Regions from separate parts of the Bradyrhizobium sp. AZCC 1577 genome, predicted to be linked through region 2. Evidence: predicted binding sites of a transcription regulator. Region 2 holds the regulator's gene; the other holds the start of a gene.
The links. Region 2 encodes HrcA, which represses chaperone genes, less so after heat shock. Its sites were predicted from a motif close to GTTAGCACTCNCNNNNNGNGAGTGCTAAC; they were not measured.
Positions count from the first base shown of each region.

Region 1: the regulator HrcA is predicted to act here: its motif matches at 1,635-1,663, upstream of V1278_RS17415 (co-chaperone GroES).

Region 1 is NZ_JAZHRQ010000001.1:3,752,379-3,758,788, forward strand. Features, by position in the region: gene groL (chaperonin GroEL) at 1-1,186, opposite strand, end outside; gene V1278_RS17415 (co-chaperone GroES) at 1,277-1,591, opposite strand; gene V1278_RS17420 (usg protein) at 1,973-2,260, shown strand; gene V1278_RS17425 (cupin domain-containing protein) at 2,415-2,960, shown strand; gene V1278_RS17430 (NupC/NupG family nucleoside CNT transporter) at 3,012-4,262, opposite strand; gene V1278_RS17435 (SDR family oxidoreductase) at 4,365-5,129, opposite strand; gene V1278_RS17440 (proteasome-type protease) at 5,143-5,901, opposite strand; gene V1278_RS17445 (ABC transporter substrate-binding protein) at 6,392-6,410, shown strand, end outside.
Region 2 is NZ_JAZHRQ010000001.1:653,242-659,651, forward strand. Features, by position in the region: gene V1278_RS03035 (AraC family transcriptional regulator) at 1-675, shown strand, start outside; gene V1278_RS03040 (VOC family protein) at 755-1,183, shown strand; gene grpE (nucleotide exchange factor GrpE) at 1,323-1,943, opposite strand; gene hrcA (heat-inducible transcriptional repressor HrcA) at 2,063-3,151, opposite strand; gene rph (ribonuclease PH) at 3,432-4,145, shown strand; gene rdgB (RdgB/HAM1 family non-canonical purine NTP pyrophosphatase) at 4,157-4,786, shown strand; gene hemW (radical SAM family heme chaperone HemW) at 4,779-5,948, shown strand; gene V1278_RS03070 (penicillin-binding protein activator) at 6,077-6,410, opposite strand, start outside.

The DNA of each region.
Region 1 (6,410 bases), 3.1 Mb from region 2:
CGCGATCCTTGCGCTCCTTCACCTCGACTTCGGTCGCGCCGCCGACGCGGATCACGGCTACGCCGCCCGCGAGCTTGGCCAGACGCTCCTGCAGCTTCTCACGGTCGTAGTCCGAGGTGGTTTCCTCGATCTGCGCCTTGATCTGCTGCACGCGCGCCTCGATGTCGGCCTTCTTGCCGGCGCCGTTGACGATCGTGGTGTTTTCCTTGTCGATCATCACCTTCTTGGCGCGGCCGAGCATCTGCAGCGTGACGTTCTCGAGCTTGATACCGAGATCTTCCGAGATCGCCTGACCTCCGGTCAGCACCGCGATATCCTGCAGCATGGCCTTGCGGCGATCGCCGAAGCCCGGAGCCTTGACGGCCGCGACCTTCAGACCACCACGCAGGCGGTTGACGACGAGGGTGGCGAGGGCTTCGCCTTCGACGTCTTCGGCGACGATGACCAGCGGCTTGCCGGTCTGCACCACGGCTTCGAGCAGCGGCAGCAGCTCGTTCAGCGAGGAGAGCTTCTTCTCGTTGATCAGGATGTAGGCGTCGTCCATTTCAACGCGCATCTTGTCGGCGTTGGTGACGAAGTAGGGCGAGATGTAGCCGCGGTCGAACTGCATGCCTTCGACGACGTCGAGTTCGGTTTCGAGCGACTTGGCTTCCTCAACCGTGATCACGCCCTCGTTGCCTACCTTCTTCATGGCGTCAGCCAGGAACTTGCCGATTTCGGCGTCGCCGTTGGCGGAGATGGTGCCGACCTGGGCGATTTCCTCGTTCGAGGTGACCTTCTTGGAGTTCTTGACGAGGTCGGCGACCACGGCTTCCACCGCCAGGTCGATACCGCGCTTCAGGTCCATCGGGTTCATGCCGGCGGCAACCGACTTGGCGCCTTCACGGACGATCGCAGCCGCGAGCACGGTCGCGGTGGTGGTGCCGTCGCCGGCCGCGTCAGCGGACTTGGAGGCGACTTCGCGCACCATCTGCGCGCCCATGTTCTCGAACTTGTCGTCGAGCTCGATCTCCTTGGCGACGGTGACGCCGTCCTTGGTGATACGCGGAGCGCCGAACGACTTGTCGAGCACGACGTTGCGGCCCTTCGGGCCGAGCGTGACCTTCACGGCGTTGGCGAGAATATCGACGCCGCGCAGCATGCGGTCGCGGGCGTCGACGCCGAATTTGACTTCTTTGGCTGACATATTTGGTTTCCCTGAGTTAGTCTTTGTTTCTCACCCTGTCGGGGAGGCGCCTTGCGGGCGCTCCTCAGGGTGAGCGTGGCAGGCGATGTCTTAGGCGGCCTTCTTCTTGGCCGAGGTGGCGTCGAGCACGCCCATGATGTCGGACTCCTTCATGATCAGGAGTTCCTGGCCGTCGATCTTGACCTCGGTGCCCGACCACTTGCCGAACAGCACGCGGTCGCCGACCTTGAGGTCGATCGGGATCAGCTTGCCGGCTTCGTCACGGCCACCCGGGCCGACGGCGATGACTTCGCCCTGGGAGGGCTTTTCCTTGGCACTGTCCGGAATGATGATGCCGCCAGCGGTCTTCTCTTCGGCGTCGATGCGTTTGACCACGACGCGGTCGTGAAGCGGACGGAAGTTCATGCAGTCCTCCTAAACGTCTGGGAATGTTGTAGAATTCTGGAATTTTGGCAGTCCGGGCCAGCGAGTGCCAACCCGGCTGCGGCTGATTTAGGCCAGTATTCTTCGGGGGACAAGGGCTTCTAGCAGAAAAATTGGCACTCAAATATGTCGTCTGCCAATTTTGTTCGGCATGATTAACGCGGCGGCGGAAGCCTCCGGACCCGTATTAGCACGTGCGGTAAGCTGCTGCTAACGCGTGAATTTTCAACAATTCATTAAACATTTAGGCTTGTGATGGGTTGGTATCGTGCGTCACATTTCTCTCATGTGAGCGCATCTCCGCCGGGGTAGCTCGGTGTGTGGCCACCACGTGAAATGCGCTTCCAGCAATGGAGGTTTGGCATGGTCTCGCGGGTTGGAGTTGCTTCCGACGATTTCCGGAAGCAGGTGCTGGGTTACGGGCTGACGACGGCGCAAATTCTGTATCGGATGCCGGATCATCCTTCATTGCTGCAGACCTATGTCTGGCAGAACTACGATCTGTTTCCGAAATTCCCGGCGCTGAAGGACTTCCTCGCGTTCTGGCAGGAAAAGCTTGATGGCCCGCTGTATTCCGTGACGGTGGCGCATTCCAGGCTGATCAAGCCGGCTGAGCTGCGTGCAGTCGACGGGGTATTCAGGCTGCATTGATTTTGTGGTCGGCGCCGTAGGGTGGGCAAAGGCGCGCTTGCGCCGTGCCCACCATCTGACTCCGCCCGCTACGGTGGGCACGCTTGCGCTTTGCCCACCCTACAAAAAAGTTTTGTGTTAGCCTCCGACATCAAACGAATGAGGGAGGTAGGCAATGTCCAAGCCGAAGAAGGCGACTTCAAGAGCCGCAGCCAAAACCGCCGTCAGGAAGAAATGGGCGGGGTACAAAGGCGCTGCCAAGTCCTCCGCGCGCAAGACCATCAAGTCCAAGGGACGCATTTCCGCTGCGAAAAACACGACGACCAAAGCCCGGCCGAAGCAGCGCATCGCCATCAGCCATCACCGCGAAGAAGATTTCAAGGCCGACGGCCTGCGCACTTATGCAAAGTACCGCGACCTCGGGATTGCCGACGCGACCCACGGCCTGGCGCAGGCGCATGTCATCCGCTTGGTCGGCCCGTGCAACCCGGCGGAAGTTTCAAAACTGCATTACCACGACGTCGAGTTCCAGATGGTCTATGTGCTCAAGGGCTGGGTGAAGACCTATATGGAAGGGCAGGGCGAGACGCTGATGAAGGAAGGCAGCGCCTGGACCCAGCCGCCGCGCATCAAGCATCTGATCATGGATTATTCCGATGATGTCGAGTTGCTGGAGGTGATCCTACCGGCGGAGTTCAAGACGGTGGAATTAGCGAGTTGACTCTCGCGGTCGTCATTCCGGGCGATGCTTCGCATCGCCCCGAAATGACCGCTAGGTCATCACCCCCACCACTGCCCCCATCAAACACGTCGCCAGCGTACCCGACACGATCGACTTCAATCCCAGCGCATTGATCTCCTCGCGCCGATCCGGTGCCATGGTGCCGAGGCCGCCGATCATGATGCCGAGGCTGGCGAAGTTGGCAAAGCCGCACATCGCGTAGAGCATGATCAGCCGCGAGCGCGGATCGAGCGCGTCCGTGCCGAGTTTCGAGAGGTCGAGATAGGCGATCAGCTCGTTGAGCACGGTCTTGGTGCCCATCAGGCTTCCGGCCGTGACGGCTTGCGGCCAGGGCAGGCCCATCAGCCAGCACACCGGCGCCATCACGAGCCCCAGCAGCCGCTGCAGCGAAATTTTGGCGCCGCCGATCTCGGGCAACAGCCCGAGGATCGCATTGACGAGATAAACCAGCGCCACCAGCACCAAGAGCATCGCGACGATGTTGAGCAGCAGTTCGAGCCCGGCCGCAGTGCCCTTGGTGATTGCATCCATGGTCGAGGACGCATGCATGTCGGGATCACTGAGCGAACCGCCAGTGCGCTTGTCGGAAGTCTCCGGCACCATGATCAGGCTGATCAGTATCGCGGCCGGCGCGCCCAACACGGACGCAATGACAAAATGCGCCGCCGCGTCCGGGATCAGCGGCGCCAGGAATGTGGCGTAGAGCACCAGCACGGTGCCGGCGATGCCGGCCATGCCGCCGGTCATCACCAGGAACAACTCGCTGCGCGTGAGTTGCGCCAAATAGGGGCGGATGAACAGCGGTGCCTCGACCATGCCGAGAAAGATATTGGCCGCGGCCGATAGCCCGACCGCGCCGCCGACGCCGAGCGTGCGCTCCAACAGCCACGCCATGCCGCGCACGATCGGGGGCAGTACGCGCCAGTAGAACAGCAGCGTGGTCAGAACGCTCATGACCAGCACGATCGGCAGCGCCTGAAATGCCAGGATGAAATCCGCGCCCGGCGCCTTGAGATCGAACGGCAGCGCGCCCCCGCCGAGATAGCCGAACACGAAGGAAGTGCCGGCGCGCGTCGCCGCCGCGATCGTGCCGACGGCGTCGTTGATGGCGCCAAAGGCTTTTGCCACCGGCGGCAGCTTGAGCAGCACCAGCGCGGTGACGATGGTGACGGCCAGCCCGATCGCCACCTGACGGAGCGACACGGCGCGGCGGTTCTCGCCGCACGCCCATGCGATCGCCAGCAACGCCAGCACGCCAAACGCCGATTGCAGTTGCAGCATGAATCCCCCGAAACCCCTGGGGAGCGATTATGCCAACCTTGTCGATTTGTGAAAGCCCAACTCGTGTGCCGGACGCGATGCGCCGCGCCCGGGGCACGAAAGTCAGCCCCGTCCGACGAACGGCATCTTGGTCGCCATGACGGTCATGAACAGCACGTTGGCATCTAACGGCAGGCCCGCCATATAGGCCACCGCATCGCCGACCGCCTTCGCGTCCATGCGCGGCTCGTGTTTCATCGTGCCATCGGGCTGCATCACACCGGGGCCGGCGACCATGCGGTCGGTCATTGGGGTTGCGGCATTGCCGATGTCGACTTGGCCGACTGCGATGTCGTACATGCGGCCGTCGAGGTTGGAAGCCTTGGTGAGGCCGGTGATCGCGTGCTTGGTCGACGTATAGGCCGCGGAGAAGGGCCGCGGCGCGTGCGCCGAGATCGAGCCGTTATTGATGATGCGGCCGCCGCGCGGGGTCTGGTCCTTCATGATGCGGAAGGCATGCTGGGTGCACAGGAACGGGCCGGTGAGGTTGGTGTTCACCACCGCCTGCCACTGCTCGAGGCTGAGATCCTCGAAATTGACCGGCGGCGCGCCCATGCCGGCGTTGTTGAAGAGAACATCGAGCCGGCCGTAGGTGTCCTTGACCTTTTGAAACAGGGCCGCAATCGACTCGGGCTTGGTCATGTCAGCAGAAACGCACAGGCTCTTGCCGACATTGTCGCCGAGCTTCTTGGTTTCTTCCAGCATCTCCATGCGACGCCCGGCGAGCACCACGGTGAAGCCGGCATTCATCAGCGCCAGCGATGCCGCGCGTCCGACGCCGGTGCCGGCACCGGTCACGAGCGCGATCTTGTTGGTTGCTTCGGCCATTGTTTCCTCGCCTTCAGTTCTTGGTTTCTGTTTCGGATTTGTAGGGTGGTCTCGGAATATTCTGGTGTGCCGCCCGCAAGGCCGCCGACCACCGCGAACGCAGGTCGTGGAAATAGGGCTCGCCGGCCTCGATGCGGTGGTTGAGGTCGGCCTCGCAAGCATCTGCGCGCACCACCAGCACGTCGATCGGCAAGCCGACGCCGAGATTGGAGCGCATGGTTGAATCCATCGAGATCAGGCCGGTCTTCAGCGCCTCATACAGTTCGACGTCGTAATGCATCGCGCGATCCAGCACCGGCTTGCCGTATTTGTGCTCGCCGATCTGCAGGTAAGGCGTGTCGGTGGTGCATTCGATGAAATTGCCGGCGGTGTAGACCATGAACAGCCGCATCCGCGAGCCCTTGATCTGGCCGCCGAACAGGAAGGAGACATCGAAGGAGACGTCTTCGGATCGCAGCGCCTCGCCTTCGGTGGCGTGCACGGCGCGGATGGCGCGGCCGATGCGTTGCGCGGCCTGGAACATGGTCGGCGCGTTGATCAGCGTTTCGAGCTCGCCGGTGTGCGGATCTTCCATGCCCTCGGTGAGCGTCGACAGCACCGACTGGCTGATCGCCAGATTGCCGGCGCTGGCGACCGCCATGATGCGCTCGCCGGGTTTTGAGAAAATATGGAGTTTGCGGAAGGTCGAGACGTTGTCGAGGCCGGCATTGGTGCGCGTATCCGCGATCATGACGAGACCGTCCCGCACCAGAATTCCGCAGCAATAGGTCATTCCAGATCCCCGAACGCGCCTGATTTTTCGGCGCCAACTAGTAGCCAATTTCGAGGGGCCATCCAACCCCAATTCGATCCGGCTGATCCGCCCGCTGGCGGAAGCGGGCAATCCGAAGGCGCAAACCCAGATCGGGACGATGTCGCAGGCCTAAGCCATGACTGAGGCTTGGCTGAGGCCTGCGCCGCCTCCAACTATCGAGCCTGCGAATATTGATTATGTCCGCGGCCTCCGGCACGCTGGCTCTCCCACAAGAACAAAAAGCATTGGGAGGCCATCATGCGCGCCAGCCGGCTGTCGGGCGAACTCACCATCTCTGTGGCGATGCTTTGCATCGCATTGCTCACGGCGGTTCCCGCCTCAGCGCAGAAAAAGGGCGGCACGCTCAGGCTCTATCACAACGACAATCCGCCCTCGACCTCGCTGCACGAGGAAGCGACCATCGCCTCGGTGACGCCGTTCGCCGCCATCTTCAACAACCTCGTGGTGTTTGATCCCGGCCAAGGTCC
Region 2 (6,410 bases):
CTGATCGCTCTCGGACGCGATCCTGACGCTGATGATCGGCAGCCGACTTTCGCCGCCGGGCTTTATGCCGGTCCGGTTCATATCGAATCCGATGGCGGCGCCGAATGCGTGCAGGTGGATTTCACGCCGCTTGGCGCCTATCGCTTCTTTGGCGGGGCCGTCGCCGATCTCACCGCGCGCATGGTCGACATCGGTGACGTACTGGGGCCTGAGGGACCGCACCTGCGCGAGCGGCTTGGCGCGATATCCTGCTGGCAGGATCGCTTCGATCTGGTCGAGGATTTTGTTGCAGGGCGTGCCAGCCATCGGCCTTCGCCCGAGATCGCATTCGCCTATGGACGGCTCGCACGCAGCGCGGGCAGCGTGCGCATCACTGCGCTTGCAAGAGAGATCGGCTGGAGCCGCAAGCACTTGGTCGATCGCTTCCGAGCGGAAATTGGTCTGGCGCCGAAGCCGGTCGCCCGCATGATGCGCTTTCACGAAGCCTGCCGACTGGCGCGGACGGGAGCGGGAGGCGGCTGGGCAGGGATTGCGGCCGAAAGCGGTTATGCCGACCAGGCGCATCTCGCCCGCGAATTTTCAACCCTTGCCGGCGAATCGCCAACGGCCTGGGCCCACCGGCTGGCGCTGACTGACAGCCGCCTGCTGCGCCCGCTGGACGCACTGGACGCGTAGCCGGTCAGGTAACAAATCTTCAAGCCGACCGCCCTCGCCTCGCGATACTAGTGAGGTAACGCAATGCGAGGGGTTGCCGGTGACCAGTCCAAGCAAAAGCGAAGCGCCGCGCCTTTATCCGACGATGCGCTGCCGGGATGCCGAAGCGATGATCCGCTGGCTCAAGGAAGTTGTTGGTTTCACCGAACGCGCCGTCTACCGGAACGGCGGCACCATCCATCACGCCGAGCTTGCCTTTGGACCCTCGATCCTGATGCTCGGCCAGAGCAGGGAGGACGAATACGGCAAGCTCGTCGGCGATATCGGCGGCCGTCGCACGGACGCGCTGTATGTCGCGGTCGACGATCCCGACGCCCTACATGCGAAGGTCAAAGCCTCCGGCGCCATCATTGAAATGGACCTGCGCGACACCGACTATGGTAGCCGCGATTTCGCCTGCCGCGACCCGGAAGGCAATCTCTGGAGTTTTGGGACCTACCGGCCAAGGGCGGACGAGAGGCCGCTGTAAGCATAGGCCCGCGTCAACCGCCTTCGGTGATACTCCGTAGACCGCTCATCCCTGCGGAGCGGCCTGCGCGCGTCTCGAAGGATGAAGGCCGAGCTTCCGCAGCGGGGCCTTCATGGTTCGAAACGACTTGCGCGCCTATTTACGCCGCGCTGTTCGGCTCATTGTTGGCGGCCGGTGCCGCCTTGGCGCCGCCCTTCGACACGCCGACCAGCGCCGGGCGCAGTATGCGTTCGCCGATCATGAAGCCGGCCTGCACGACCTGAACCACCGTCCCTGCGGGAACGGACGGATCGGGGACTTCGTACATCGCCTGCTGGAAATTGGGATCGAACTTCTCGCCCGATGGATCGAACTTCTTGACGCCGTTCTTCTCCAGCGTGTTCAGCAGCGAGCGCTCGGTCAACTCGACGCCTTCGATGAACGCCTTCAGCGCCGGATCGGCGGTGGCCTTGGTCTCGGCCGGCATGGCATCGAGCGCGCGCTGCAGATTGTCGGCGATTTCGAGAATGTCGCGGGCGAAGCCGGTGATGCCGTAGGCGCGCGCGTCGGCGACTTCCTTGGCGGTGCGCTTGCGCAGGTTTTCCATCTCAGCCAGCGTGCGCAGCATCTTGTCGCGCGCTCCCGCCGCTTCCTTCGTCAACGCCTCGACCGATCCATCCTCGGGATCGTCGGGCATGATGTAGGGTTTTGAGACCACGGGCTCGCCGGTCTGGTTGGCGGGTTGTGCCCCGTCGTCACTCGGCCGGTTGGGATCGGTCATAAGACTGCCTTCTCAAAAAACGGTTCTGGTTGGATGGGGATTTGCTGCCGGGGGATATCGTGCTTTAGGGGCCGAAAATCAAGCGCAACCAGCCCTGATTAAGGTCGATTCGTGGCGGATCAGCCGCCCAGCATCCGGCTGACAATGCGGGCGGCGTAATCCACCGTCGGAATCACCCGCGCATAGTTCAGCCGAGTCGGCCCGATCACGCCGAGAACCCCGACGATGCGGTGCGAAGCGTCGCTATAGGGTGCGATGATGGTCGAGGAACCGGACAGCGAGAACAGCTTGTTCTCCGATCCGATGAAGATCCGCACGCCTTCGGCGCGCTCGGCCCGGCCCAACAGGTCGATCACGCCGCGCTTGGTCTCGAGATCGTCGAACAGCGACTTGACGCGTTCGAGATCTTCGAGCGCGTGCAAATCTTCCAGCAGGTTGGCATGCCCGCGCACGATCAATTGCCGGTCTTCGTTTTCGCCGCCCGACCAGCTCGCAATCCCCGCCTCGATCACCTTCTGCGTCAGTTGGTCGAGCTCGATGCGGCTCTGCGCCATCGCGGTTTCGAGTTCGAGGCGCGCTTCAGCGAGCGTACGGCCGCGAATCCGCGCATTGAGAAAATTGCTCGCCTCCGTCAGCGCCGAGGAAGGCACGCCGGGCGGCAGCGTCAGCACGCGGTTTTCGACCTGGCCGTCTTCGCCGACCAGCACCACCAGCGCGCGCTCCGGCTCCAGCCGCACGAATTCGATGTGTTTCAGCCGCGAATTGGATTTTGCGGTCAGCACCACGGCGGCCGCGCGGGTCAGGCCGGACAGCCGCGTCAGCGCCTCGCCGAGCGCCGCCTCGACCGACTGCGCCCGACCGACGGAGGCAAGCTGGTTCTGGATCGATTCCCGTTCGGGTTCGGTGAGGTCGCCGACCTGCATCAGGGCGTCGACGAAGAAGCGCAGGCCGAGTTCGGTCGGCAGGCGGCCGGCCGAGGTATGCGGCGCGTAGATCAGGCCGAGCGCTTCGAGGTCCGACATCACATTGCGGACGGAAGCCGGCGACAGCGGCACCGCGATCAAGCGGGAGACGTTGCGCGAACCGACGGGTTCGCCGGTCGCGAGATAGCTCTCGACGATTTGACGAAAAATGTCGCGCGAGCGCTCGTTGAGCTGGGCGAGCCCCGCATGCGGCGCGATCAGGCCAATCGGATCGTGGTGGGCCACTGTTAACTCCCTGATACCCCTAATTTGTCGATCCGGCGCGCCGATGACAAGCGTCCGCTTCACATAGCGTTTTCGAGCGAAGCATGCCCTCGGACGTGATCCGGGGGCGGCCGCCGGTTCGCGTAAAGAAAACGCGTCAAAACACGAAGGTAGAGGTTCGGTTCTGATTGATTCAGAACCGAACCTCTACCCCGAAACAAGGCAAAAACCCTTGCCGCTGCCCGCTCCCCCTCCTACAAGCACCGCGAACGAATTTTCGCTCGATTTGGAAGGATTCCCCATGCGGCCGAGCCGCCGTGCGCCCGATCAGTTGCGCCCCGTGTCGCTGGAACGCGGCGTGGTCAAATATGCCGAAGGTTCCTGCATGGTGAAGTTCGGCGACACCCATGTGCTGGTCACAGCCACCCTGGAAGAACGGTTGCCGCCCTGGTTGAAGGGCCAGGGTCGCGGCTGGGTAACCGCCGAATACGGCATGCTGCCGCGTGCCACATTGGAGCGCACCCGCCGCGAGGCCGCCGCCGGCAAGCAGGGCGGGCGCACCGTCGAGATCCAGCGGCTGATCGGCCGCTCCTTGCGCGCAGCCGTCGACCTCGAAGCGCTCGGCGAACGCCAGATTACGGTCGATTGCGACGTGATCCAGGCCGATGGCGGCACGCGCACGGCCTCGATCACCGGCGCCTGGGTGGCGCTGGCCGACTGCATCGGCTGGATGAAGAACCGCAACATGCTGAAAGCCAACGTGCTGCGCGACAATGTCGCCGCGATCTCCTGCGGCATCTATCAGGGCACGCCGGTGCTCGACCTCGACTATGCCGAGGATTCCGAGGCCGAGACCGATGCCAATTTCGTCATGACCGGCGACGGCCGCATCATCGAGGTGCAGGGCACCGCTGAGAAGACGCCGTTTTCACAAGACGAGTTCCTGGCGCTGATGGAACTGGCGCGCAAGGGTGTCGCGCGTCTGGTGGACTTGCAGAAGCTGGCTGTGGCGTAGTCTGATCGCACATGCACCGTCGAATCACCGGCCGGCTCGTGATCGCGACCCACAATCCCGGCAAGCTCGCCGAGATGCAGGAATTGCTCGCGCCGCACGGCGTCGAGGCGGTTTCCGCGGGCGAGCTGGGTCTGGGCGAGCCCGAGGAAACCGGCCAGACGTTTCGGGCCAATGCCGCGATCAAGGCGATCGCGGCGGCGAAAGCCGCGCAATTGCCGGCCTTTGCCGATGATTCCGGTCTCGTAGTCGATGCGCTCGACGGCGCGCCCGGAATCTATTCGGCGCGCTGGGCCGGCAATGGCAAGGATTTCATGGCGGCGATGACCAGGGTCGAGCGCCTGTTGCAGGAGCGCGGCGCCACCGCGCCCGACAAGCGAAGTGCGCATTTTGTCTCGGCCCTGTGCGTCGCCTGGCCCGATGGCCATCTCGAAGAGGTCGAGGCCCGCGCCGACGGAACCCTGGTCTGGCCGCCGCGCGGCACCGCCGGTTTTGGCTATGATCCGGTATTCCTGCCCGACGGGCACACGCGGACCTTTGGCGAGATGACTTCCATCGAAAAGCACGGCCTGCCGCCGCTTGGGCTTGGCCTGTCGCACCGGGCACGAGCCTTCGTCAAACTGGCGGAGATCTGCCTTGGCTAGTCGCGAGCGACCCCGCCCCAAAGATGCCTTCGGCGTCTACGTGCACTGGCCGTTCTGCCTGTCGAAATGCCCCTATTGCGATTTCAACAGCCACGTCCGCCACGCACCGATCGACGAGAAACGTTTTGCGCGCGCGTTTGCGCGCGAGATCGAAACCACGGCGGCGCGCGCACCGGGGCGAACCGTCACATCGATCTTTCTCGGCGGCGGCACGCCTTCCTTGATGCAGCCGCAGACCGTCGGCGCGATTTTGGATGCGATCGGAAAGCATTGGCGCGTCGCCGGCAATGTCGAGGTCACGCTCGAAGCCAATCCGACCAGCGTAGAAGCGACGCGGTTTCGCGGCTATCGCTCAGCCGGCGTCAACCGCGCCTCGCTCGGCGTGCAGGCGCTCGACGACGCCTCGCTGAAAGCGCTCGGACGGCTGCATACCGCGCGCGAGGCGCTCGACGCGGTCGCGATCGCGCGCGCCGCGTTCGATCGCTATTCATTCGACCTGATCTACGCCCGCCCCGACCAGACCCCGCTTATGTGGGCGGATGAACTGAAGCTCGCGATTTCCGAAGCCGCCGAGCATCTCTCGCTCTACCAGCTCACCATCGAGGAAGGCACGCCGTTCTTCGGCCTGCATGCGGCGGGCAAACTCAAGACGCCGGACGAGGCGGTGGCGCGTGCGCTGTACGACGTGACGCAGGAAGTCTGCGCGCATCATGGCTTGCCGGCCTACGAGATTTCCAATCACGCGCGCGAAGGCGCGGAGTGCCAGCACAATCTCGTCTATTGGCGCGGCGAGGAATATGCCGGCATCGGTCCCGGCGCGCATGGCCGCCTCGACATCGACGGCGCGCGACACGCCACCGCGACCGAGAAGCGCCCGGAGGCCTGGCTGATGCGCGTCGAGGCCAACGGCCACGGCGTCGTCACCGATGACCACCTCAACAGCGAAGAACGCGCCGACGAATTCTTGCTGATGGGCTTGCGGCTCGCCGAAGGCATCGACCCCAGGCGCTATGCGGCACTGTCGGGTCGCGCGCTTGATCCGAGCCGCATCGCCATCCTGCGCGCGGAAGGCGCGATATCCGTCGACTCCGACGGAAGATTGCGCGTGACGAAGGAAGGTTTTCCGGTGCTCGACGCGGTGGTGGCGGATCTCGCCGCGTAACAGCCGTCGTTCCTGCGAACCGCAGGAACCCATACGCCGCAACCCGCGTAAAGGGCACAAGGCGACGGCGTCTCTCAAAACCAACGATGGTGGCTCTGGGCCCCTGCGTTCGCAGGGGCGACGAAGGATCACGCCCCAAAACTCTTCGGCGATCCGGCAACCGGCGTGCTGCCGCCGCTTGCGACCTTCATCACCGCAAGCCCGCGCTCGTTGGTGCCGTCGGAACGGAATCGAAACAGCCCGTCGATGCCGGCAAAGCCCGACGGGTTGGTCAGCGTCTCCGGCGCAAAGCGCTGGCCGCCCTGCTGTTTCGACAGCGCAGCAACCAGCGCGACGGCATCATAGGCGAGCGTTGCGGTGCGCACGGGGTCCGTGCCGTATTTGGCGCGGTAGCGGCCGGAGAAGGCGCGGAAGCCCGACGGATCCGGTGCAGCATAAAGCCCGCCCTGCAGCGTCGCGCTC